DNA from 2 places in the Pseudoalteromonas sp. JSTW genome. Region 1 is predicted to be linked to the other one. Evidence: riboswitches for the same ligand, from Rfam matches in the RefSeq annotation. Region 1 holds a riboswitch; the other holds the start of a gene.

What was found. Region 1 has a riboswitch for cobalamin ahead of GZH31_RS12385 (ABC transporter ATP-binding protein). Riboswitches for the same ligand answer to the same signal wherever they lie in the genome.
Region 2: linked by a shared signal. The riboswitch ahead of GZH31_RS03150 (TonB-dependent receptor domain-containing protein) and the one ahead of GZH31_RS12385 (ABC transporter ATP-binding protein) in region 1 are both predicted to bind cobalamin.

The regions. Positions count from the first base shown of each region.
Region 1 is NZ_CP058972.1:2,735,608-2,739,999, forward strand. Features, by position in the region: gene cobT (nicotinate-nucleotide--dimethylbenzimidazole phosphoribosyltransferase) at 1-825, opposite strand, end outside; gene GZH31_RS12380 (iron ABC transporter permease) at 829-1,818, opposite strand; gene GZH31_RS12385 (ABC transporter ATP-binding protein) at 1,811-2,644, opposite strand; cobalamin riboswitch at 2,794-2,916, opposite strand; gene GZH31_RS12390 (histidine phosphatase family protein) at 3,190-3,807, opposite strand; gene GZH31_RS12395 (FKBP-type peptidyl-prolyl cis-trans isomerase) at 3,863-4,291, opposite strand.
Region 2 is NZ_CP058972.1:651,996-656,387, reverse strand. Features, by position in the region: gene GZH31_RS03150 (TonB-dependent receptor domain-containing protein) at 1-1,835, opposite strand, end outside; cobalamin riboswitch at 1,869-2,024, opposite strand; gene GZH31_RS03145 (YajQ family cyclic di-GMP-binding protein) at 2,242-2,724, opposite strand; gene GZH31_RS03140 (VanZ family protein) at 2,879-3,229, shown strand; gene GZH31_RS03135 (ketopantoate reductase family protein) at 3,222-4,124, shown strand; gene thiI (tRNA uracil 4-sulfurtransferase ThiI) at 4,246-4,392, opposite strand, start outside.

The DNA.
Region 1 (4,392 bases):
CAATGCTGCGGCACTGCAAATAAAGCCATCAATAACCACCACCATGCCTAATTCTGCCGCGGCTAAAATAGCACCTGTTATTTGAACTATTTCAAAGCCACCCAGCGCCGCTAATGTCATTAATGGATCGTTTAGATGCGCCCGATGCAAATTAACGGCTTGTTCAACAACCGCAATTTTTTTAGCTACCACCTCATCCGTTACGCCCGTGCCCTTACCCACACATTGAGCGGCAGGTAATGATAATAGAGCAGCCATTAATGCTGCCGCACTGGTTGTGTTACCGATCCCCATTTCACCGAATGCGACGGTATTACACCCTGTATTTTTTATTGCATTCACACGCTGCTTAGCAAACTTAAAGCCTTGTTCAACTTGCGCTGGCGACATCGCCATTGAGGTATTTATTGACTCAGTAATATGCCCTAAACGTTGATTATGAACACTAATATGATGCTGTTCTGACAAAGTGCCTGCATCAACGACCTCAAGCAGCCATCCAAGTTGACGACAAAATACATTAATTGCTGCTCCACCATGCGCAAAATTAGCAATCATTTGTGAAGTCACACTGCTTGGCGCAATCGAAACCCCTTGGCTAGCAACACCATGGTCACCTGCAAAAACGACGAGTGTTGGTGCGTTAATAACGGGTTTAAATTCATCTACAGCGTGCTCTGAGTTAAGAGATTGACTTAAAATGAGTGTCAACGTTTTTGCGCACTCTTCTAATTGACCAAGCGCTCCTAAAGGTTTGGTTTTAAGATCTATTTTTTGTTGAATTACAGATGCATACTGCGAGTTAAGAGGTGCGATATTAAACATGGGCTACCTACGCTGTTTACGAAAATAAAGTAAAGATAAAAAGAACACACTGCCTATAGCCGCAGTGATCACACCCACAGGCAATTCTTGATTAGTCAGTAAAGTACGACAAAGCACATCGACCCATACCATAAATGTACCACCAACAAGGCTCGTCATTAAAAGGTTGTGGCTTGAGCCTTGCGACGTAAAGTAGCGGACAATATGCGGGATCATAAGCCCAACAAAGCCAACCCCCCCACACATAGCGACCAAAACAGCAGTAATTAACGAACTAAGTAGTAACATTAAAATACGAAAACGTTGAGCATGAATTCCCAGTGTTGCCGCGCTTTCATCACCAAGCAACATAGCGTTTAACTGACGACGAAAAGCGATCATTAACGTCATACACGCAATGATTACGGTGAGCGGGATCCAGAGCGTTCCCCACTCAGCACGTGAAAAACTTCCCATAGTCCAAAATAAGATAGCTGTAATCGCCTGAGGATCGCTAAAATAAAGTAATAAACTGGTTAAAGCACTAAACAGAAATGACAGTGCGACCCCCGCCAATAACATCGCTTCAACTTGCCCTACATGGCGACGCCCAGCAATGCCAATCAACAAAAACATAGAGAGTAAGCTGCCCAAAAATGCAGCAATCGACATACTAAAGCCAAAACTCACACCGGTAAGCGATATAAAGCAAACCACACCAAATGAGGCACCTGAAGAAATACCAAATAAGTAAGGGTCTGCCAACGGGTTTCGCGTTACGGTTTGTAATATAAGCCCAGCAAGCGCGAGCCCAGCTCCAGCTAAAAACGCCAATATCATACGTGGCATGCGCAGTTGCAAAATAATACGTTGGATAAATTCATCACTGCCCTGGCTGATTAAACTATGCAGCACATCACTCATTGATGTACTCGCGGCACCAAAACTGAGTGCTAAAAAGCAACTAACAAGTGCAACGCATACACAGAGACTAAAACGCACCCTATCAGTCATCTTGATGCTCCTGTCTGTTATAGCCGTAATAGTAGGTAATATGTGGCACGAACTCATCAAACGAGGTTGACTGAGGATGAGCAGACACTCTTGCACAAACACCAAAAACATCACTTAACAGCTGCTCGGTAAGCACCTCTTTTGGTGTGCCTTGCGTAATTAATTGACCTTCATCGATAACAAGTAACTCATCACATACGCTAGCAGCTAGATTTAAATCATGAAATGAAGCGAGCACAGTGACATCAAGTGACTTAGCAAGCTCCATAATTTGAATTTGATACTTAACGTCAAGATGGCTGGTTGGCTCATCCATAATCAATAACTTTGGTTGCTGAACAATTGAGCGGGCTATAAGTGCACGCTGTTTTTCTCCACCCGAAAGTGAATCAAAGCTTTGCTGTGTGTGATGACTTAAACCAACCTGCTCGATTGCTTGATAAATACGCTTTTTATCATCGGCATTAGTCGCACTAAACAGGGTTTTGTGTGGGGTGAGACCTAAACTAACTACATCGAAAACAGATAAATTAAATTGCGAAGGAGACTCTTGTAAAACCACAGCAACATTTTTTGCGAATTCATCAGCACTGATTTGCCAAATATTATCGCCAGCTAAAAAGACTGCACCTTGTTGTGGTTTTAAATAGCGATATAAGCAACGCAATAAACTTGATTTACCGGCGCCATTAGGTCCCAGCAAACCAATAAATTGACCTGCATTTAACTGCAAATTGATTGATTTAAGAATTGTTTTATCAGCAATTCCCCAGCTTAAATCAGATACTGAAATTAAAGGGGTTATGCCTTGGCTTTTTAATTGCAAATTACACTCTCTTGGCGAGTTTTATCAACGCACCAGAAAGCACTGACCTATATCAGTAGATAACGTGAGTTGACCCGCTCAATGATACTAATTAGTTTGAATATTAAATCGCTCAAATCGATAAACACTCTACTGTATTAGCATAATAAGACTAATTGTTGTTGCTAAGTATCTGGCTGACCATGTTCATCATGGATTACAGTTGCGGGAACAGCTGGAGAATCTCACCCCATTCCATAGCATATAGATATACCTAAACGACCTCATGATGCGAGTTTCTGTTGGAATTAAAGCAATATAGGCAAGAAATTGATTACACAGAATGGTTATTCCTTTCCTAAAATCAATAACGCGGAATTAATCGCTTTAAACCAACCCGCAGAACGTTGTTCAAAAACTTACTTTCTAAGTTGTTACTTATAAACGTGCTGCAAAGTAACGCCTTGATATAAAGCCCCTGTAAAACGCCGAAATCTAAATTTTGAGGTAGTTCGGTATATTATGGCGGGCTAAGTAAATAATTCAATGAATATCACTCTAGATGGCTAAAAAACTATTTTAGGCCACGCTTGCCCTTGTTCATCTATATATACATCTAACGTTATTAACCCTGCATAAGGTAAATGAAAAACATTAAGGTGAGTATTCGTTTGTTTAGGCATATGACAAATAATAGCGAGGATTTGTTTAATTACACCGGCGTGGCTAATCACTAATGATTGCGTATGTTTGGACTCTGTAAGCGAAACTAAAAATGCCTGCCACCATGCTTCGACTCGCGCGTAAAAGTCAGCCATTAATTCACCATTGGGCACTTTAACCTGCCACGGATGTTGCCAAAAATCACCGACATGAGGTTTACCATTTTGTTGCCAAAGTTGTTGGTAATCTTGGCCATCCCAGTCACCAAAATTAAACTCTTTCAATGCATTGTTATATTGCACATTGATTGTATGCTGACGAGCTAAGAATTCTGCATGCGTTGAACAACGTTTTAGCGGAGAGCTATAAATAGCATCGAAGCGAGATAATTTTGCGCTTGCTAGACGCATCTGTTCATAGCCTACATCTGACAAAGCAACATCAACGTGCCCACAAAGAATGCCCGGAGTTGCAATTTCGCCATGACGTAGTAAGTAAACCCGTGAAGTAAATGCGTCCATAAATATCCTTAATCAGCCATACAAGACGGTAACGCGTTTCTAGCTCAGTGTCGAGTTAGGCTAAACGAATTAAGCGAACATCAAAATGCAGCACTGCATTTGCACCAATTTTACCACCATTCCCCTTTTTACCCCACGCAAGCGCAGGAGGGATCACAAATTCATAGCGAGATCCTATATTCATCAACAAAAGCCCCTCTCTTAGGCCTTCAATCGCTTCCGATAAAGCAAACACCTCCGGCATACCCGCTTTATAGCTATCGGCAATAACATGACCGTCAGCGAGCATAATTCGTTGATTAATAACAACAGTATCAAACTCTGTGAGCTTGTCACCTGCCGCATCCTCTACAACTTTATACATCAAACCCGATGGGCACACTTGTGTATCTGGATGAGCTGAAAATTTGCTGATAAATGCTTCACTATTCTTACGGTTTAAACCTGATGAGCCTTTCGATTTTGTTGTTTTCTTACGAGACACAAAACACCTTAATTGTATTACAAATATAAAACGCTTTATCGCATAACAAAGATAGGGAAGCAAGGAGTTTAAAGTAGAGTAGCAAGCGCTAAAAGCTCAAC
Region 2 (4,392 bases), 1.6 Mb from region 1:
CCTACAAATAAGCGACGCTCTGGCGTATTGTAGTAATAAAATTCGTCGTTGATGAAATCACCATCGAGATCTTTCCCATACGCATCAACGGCGTTATATTCTCTATCGAATAGATTTTCTACGCGAAGTGACACGGTCAGGTTATCGGTTGCTTGGTAATGGCCCACAAGGTTCCATAACGTGTATGAAGGTAAGTGTGTCAGTTTGCCATCTCGATCACCGCGATATTGCATATCAATACCAGCATCAAAGTCGCCCCATGCTTTATGTAATGACCAATTCACGCTGTGTTTAGATACATAGGTCAATGCATTACCTGTTTCAGTATCCTCTGCTGATAGGTAGGTAAAATTGAAGCTGTGATCAAAACCTAGCACTTGGTTTTTAAAGCTAAATTCAACCCCTTCGTGGCGAGCTTGATTGATATTCGTTGGTTGCCAAGCGCCGGATGCATTTGGTGCCCAGGCAATTTTGTTATCTATTTCACTGCGGAAAATAGCGATATCTAGGCTGATATCATTCACATTAAGTGATAAACCTAACTCTTGGTTATCTGATGTTTCAGGATTGAGTTCTGGGTTACCAGAGCCGGGATAATACAGATCATTAAAGGTTGGTGACTTAAAGCCGGTGCTTTGGCTTAAGCGGAATGTCGCGATATCATTTAGATGATAACCGACCGCTGCCGTATAGGTTGTTTCGTCACCAAATTGTTGGTCATCATCTTGTCGTACAGTCAGATTTGCCAGCACGTGCTCATCATCGTAGTAAGCCCCAACAAACGCAGCGAATACCTCACGACTGTCTTTTAGATAAGTGCCAGAATTAGTATTTACTTCATCTTTATACCAGTTTAAACCACCGCTAATTGTTAAACTTTGATTTAAAAAATATTGGCCGTTGTAATCGATTTGCTCACGTTCTGTCTCAAACTTATCAACCACCGTTGCACCGGTGTAGTCGATACGCGAGTCATCTGAACTGTCGCTAGAGATTGCAATATCAATCGCATGGGCGTGTTTTTCGAATGCTTTTTTCCAACCTAATGAAGCTTGGTAGTTTTCGAACTCACCTTTTTCTACTGTACTATCAGCAGGACTAAAAGAGCTATCGTATTGCGCTTCACCTTCTGAGTACTGACCCTGTAATAAAAGCTCCCCTAGTCGCTCATTTTGATAGCCTAGGTTAAAACCAAGGTTTTTATTTTCATAGCCATCTTCATCAGGTGCTACACCTTGCAATACATCAAAGCCGTCTGTTTTTTCGTAACCTGCATTAACAGAAATATCGACATCTGCAATCTGACCACCAGTAGCCACTTGGTACTCTTGGTAAGAATCTGAACCAAAGGTGACATCCAAAGTGGTATTTTGTGCTTTACGAGTAATAATATTGATCACACCCGCTAACGCATCTGAGCCATACACAGCAGCACGAGAACCCTTAATGACCTCAACGCGTTCAATACTGTTTAACGGAATATTGCTAATACTTTTATAGCCCAGCGTTGCCGAACCTGTGCGTACACCATCAATTAAAATAAGCGTATGACGTGAGCTGGCACCCCGAAGTGAAACACCTGAACTTTGCCCAAAACCACCATTAGCATTAATTTGGAAACCGGCTTGTGTTGCCAGTAAACTAGGTAAGTCGCGAACATAGCTTGCATCGATATCAGCACGGTCAATGACTGTAACGCTCGCTAAGACTTCATTAATAGATTGTTCGAATTTATTGGCAGTCACTGTGATGTGCTCGATTGATTGCTCATCCGCAGACACAGAAAAAGACAACGCAGCAGCAACCGCTACGCCTAACGTAGATTTATTTAGCATGATATCCCCTAGCCTGTGCCCACCGCACACGCAAATAGTAAGTTAATTCAAGGCCGGTCTCCGGACTCTGCATATACTGAGCATACGCATTACCGTTGCGGGGGCAGTGTTGGCATTGTTTTCTCCTTGAAAACGCACCAGCTTCCCGATTATCTTGCTGTTATTTCAGCCTTTGAAATAGCATGTATCTAAGCAGATACAGCAAGCACCTTGAAAATAGGCTGCTATTGTGATGATTTTAGGAATAAATGTCAATGGACGTCTAAACTTCTAAATAAAGTTAGATAGAAAGTAAAATAAAAAAGCCAAACACGTTTATATTTGGCTTTAGATTAGTCACAACTTCACTGTTCTTCTAGTAGAGCTGTGCGTTCATAGTCAGACAGTGCTTTCGCAATAAAATTAATTAATCGCGGAAGTTTTTGAATTGGAATGGTTGACCTAAATCAGCAGTACGAACAACTTGCATTGCTTCTTGTAAATCATCACGCTTTTTACCCGTTACACGTAACTCTTCACCTTGAATAGCGGCTTGTACTTTAATTTTTGAGTCTTTAATCAACTTGACGATTTTCTTTGCAACGTCTTTTTCAATACCTTGCTTAAGTGCCACATCACGCATGACGTATTTACCGCTGCGCGACTCATCTCTAAGCTCTAAACTAGACACGTCTAAACCGCGCTTTGAAATTTTCGCAGCAAGAATATCGAATAATTGCATAACTTGCTGTGGCGCTTCGGCTTTTAGCTTAATTACTTTGTCGTTTAATTCGATTGATGCATCAACACCACGAAAGTCAAAACGTGTTTCTAATTCACGCTTAGCATTATCCACTGCATTCTGCGCTTCGTTCATTTCTACTTCAGAAACAATATCAAATGAAGGCATGGGGTTCTCCTAACAAGATTTTTAAAATAAATATGCCTAGGATTATAACGTCAATTTTATAAATCTTTACATTTTTCTGCACACCGTTCAGGTGCGATACGAAAATTGTTTGATATACTGCCCATTCATTTTTTAGGCAGTTTAAAGGTTTATTGTGACTAGGCGCATATACCAAATTATATTTTTAGTCAGCATTATTGGCTTCACTATTCTTTTCGCCAAAGAAATTAAAGGCGTAAGTAACCTATTCCCACATGTTGATAAAGTCGCGCATTTTGGCATTTTCTTCGTACTGGCTATGGTGATGGATAAAGCGTTTAAATTACCCCTTATAGTGCAAATATTATTGCTTGCAGGGTACGGTGCTGCCATTGAGTTTATGCAAGATATGCTGCCTTATCGTCAAGCTTCAGTTGCCGATTTTGTTGCCGATTTTATAGGTGCTTCGAGCTACTTTATTATTAAACTTGGTTTTCATTTAGGTAATAAACAGCGCAATGGCTAATATTTTAATTGTAGGTGATGGTGCTATTGGCTTGTTATTCAGTCATTTTTTATCAGCTCAACATACTGTTACCTTATTAACGCGCAAGCCCACTTTGACCACCCGTTTTTATCAATCTTCAAATGGTAAATCACAACCTATCAATGCACGCCTAATTAATCATAAAGAACTTAACCAGTTTGCCCCATTCGAGTGGGTGTTATTTACGGTGAAAGCCTTTCAGGTTGAAGCTGCATTTAAGCAACTTCAACCTTATCTAGCTGAGCACTGCCAAGTTATCTTGTCTCATAATGGCATGGGCAATGTGGATGAACTTAACGCCGCGCTTTCGGCCCATCAAGGTCTATCATTTTTAACCACTCAGCAGGCGGGGTTCAAAGCAACTCAATACAGCGTGAATCATACTGGTGACGGTGCCAGTCTTTTAGGTACGTGTAATGATGCTGCGCGCAAAGTGCTAAAGCAGATCGAGCAGCACTTTAGCAGCTTACCTAATTTTAGTGTTACCGATGATATTCATACCCTTCGTTGGCAAAAACTGTTGGTGAATATCGCTATTAATCCGCTGAGCGCTATTCATAATGTAAAAAACGGTCAACTTCGTACGCCGCACTTTAGCTCACGAATTATTAATTTACTCAGTGAGGCGTGCTTAGTTGCTAACAAACAAGGTATTTCACTCTCATTAAGTGACGCGCTAAACAATGCCTACAGTGTAATGAGTGCAACCGCCGCAAACTTTTCGTCGATGCAACAAGATATTAGCCATAATAGAGCGTCTGAGATTGACGCTATTTGTGGGTATGTATGTGAGCAAGGCGCTAAGCTTGGAGTGAAAACCCCCTACAATCAAGCCATGCTTAGTATGATAAAAGCCAAATCAGCAGGGCTTTAACAACACCCCTCTTCTATTATGGCGGCTGGAAGGTGTGCCAATTAACAGCAAATTGAAAAGTCAGCGTCTTTCGTTAGGCATTAAAAAAGCGCGAAATTCGCGCTTTTCTATACCCGTTTACTTATGGGCGATACACTTTTACGTTGCTAAAGCCTTCTTCGTGTAAAATAAGCGCTTGTAGCTGGCTCATTACCCCTTTAGCACAATATAAGTAGTATTCTTTATCTTTTGGTAAATCACCAAACTTAGTCGCTAAGCGGAAAAATGG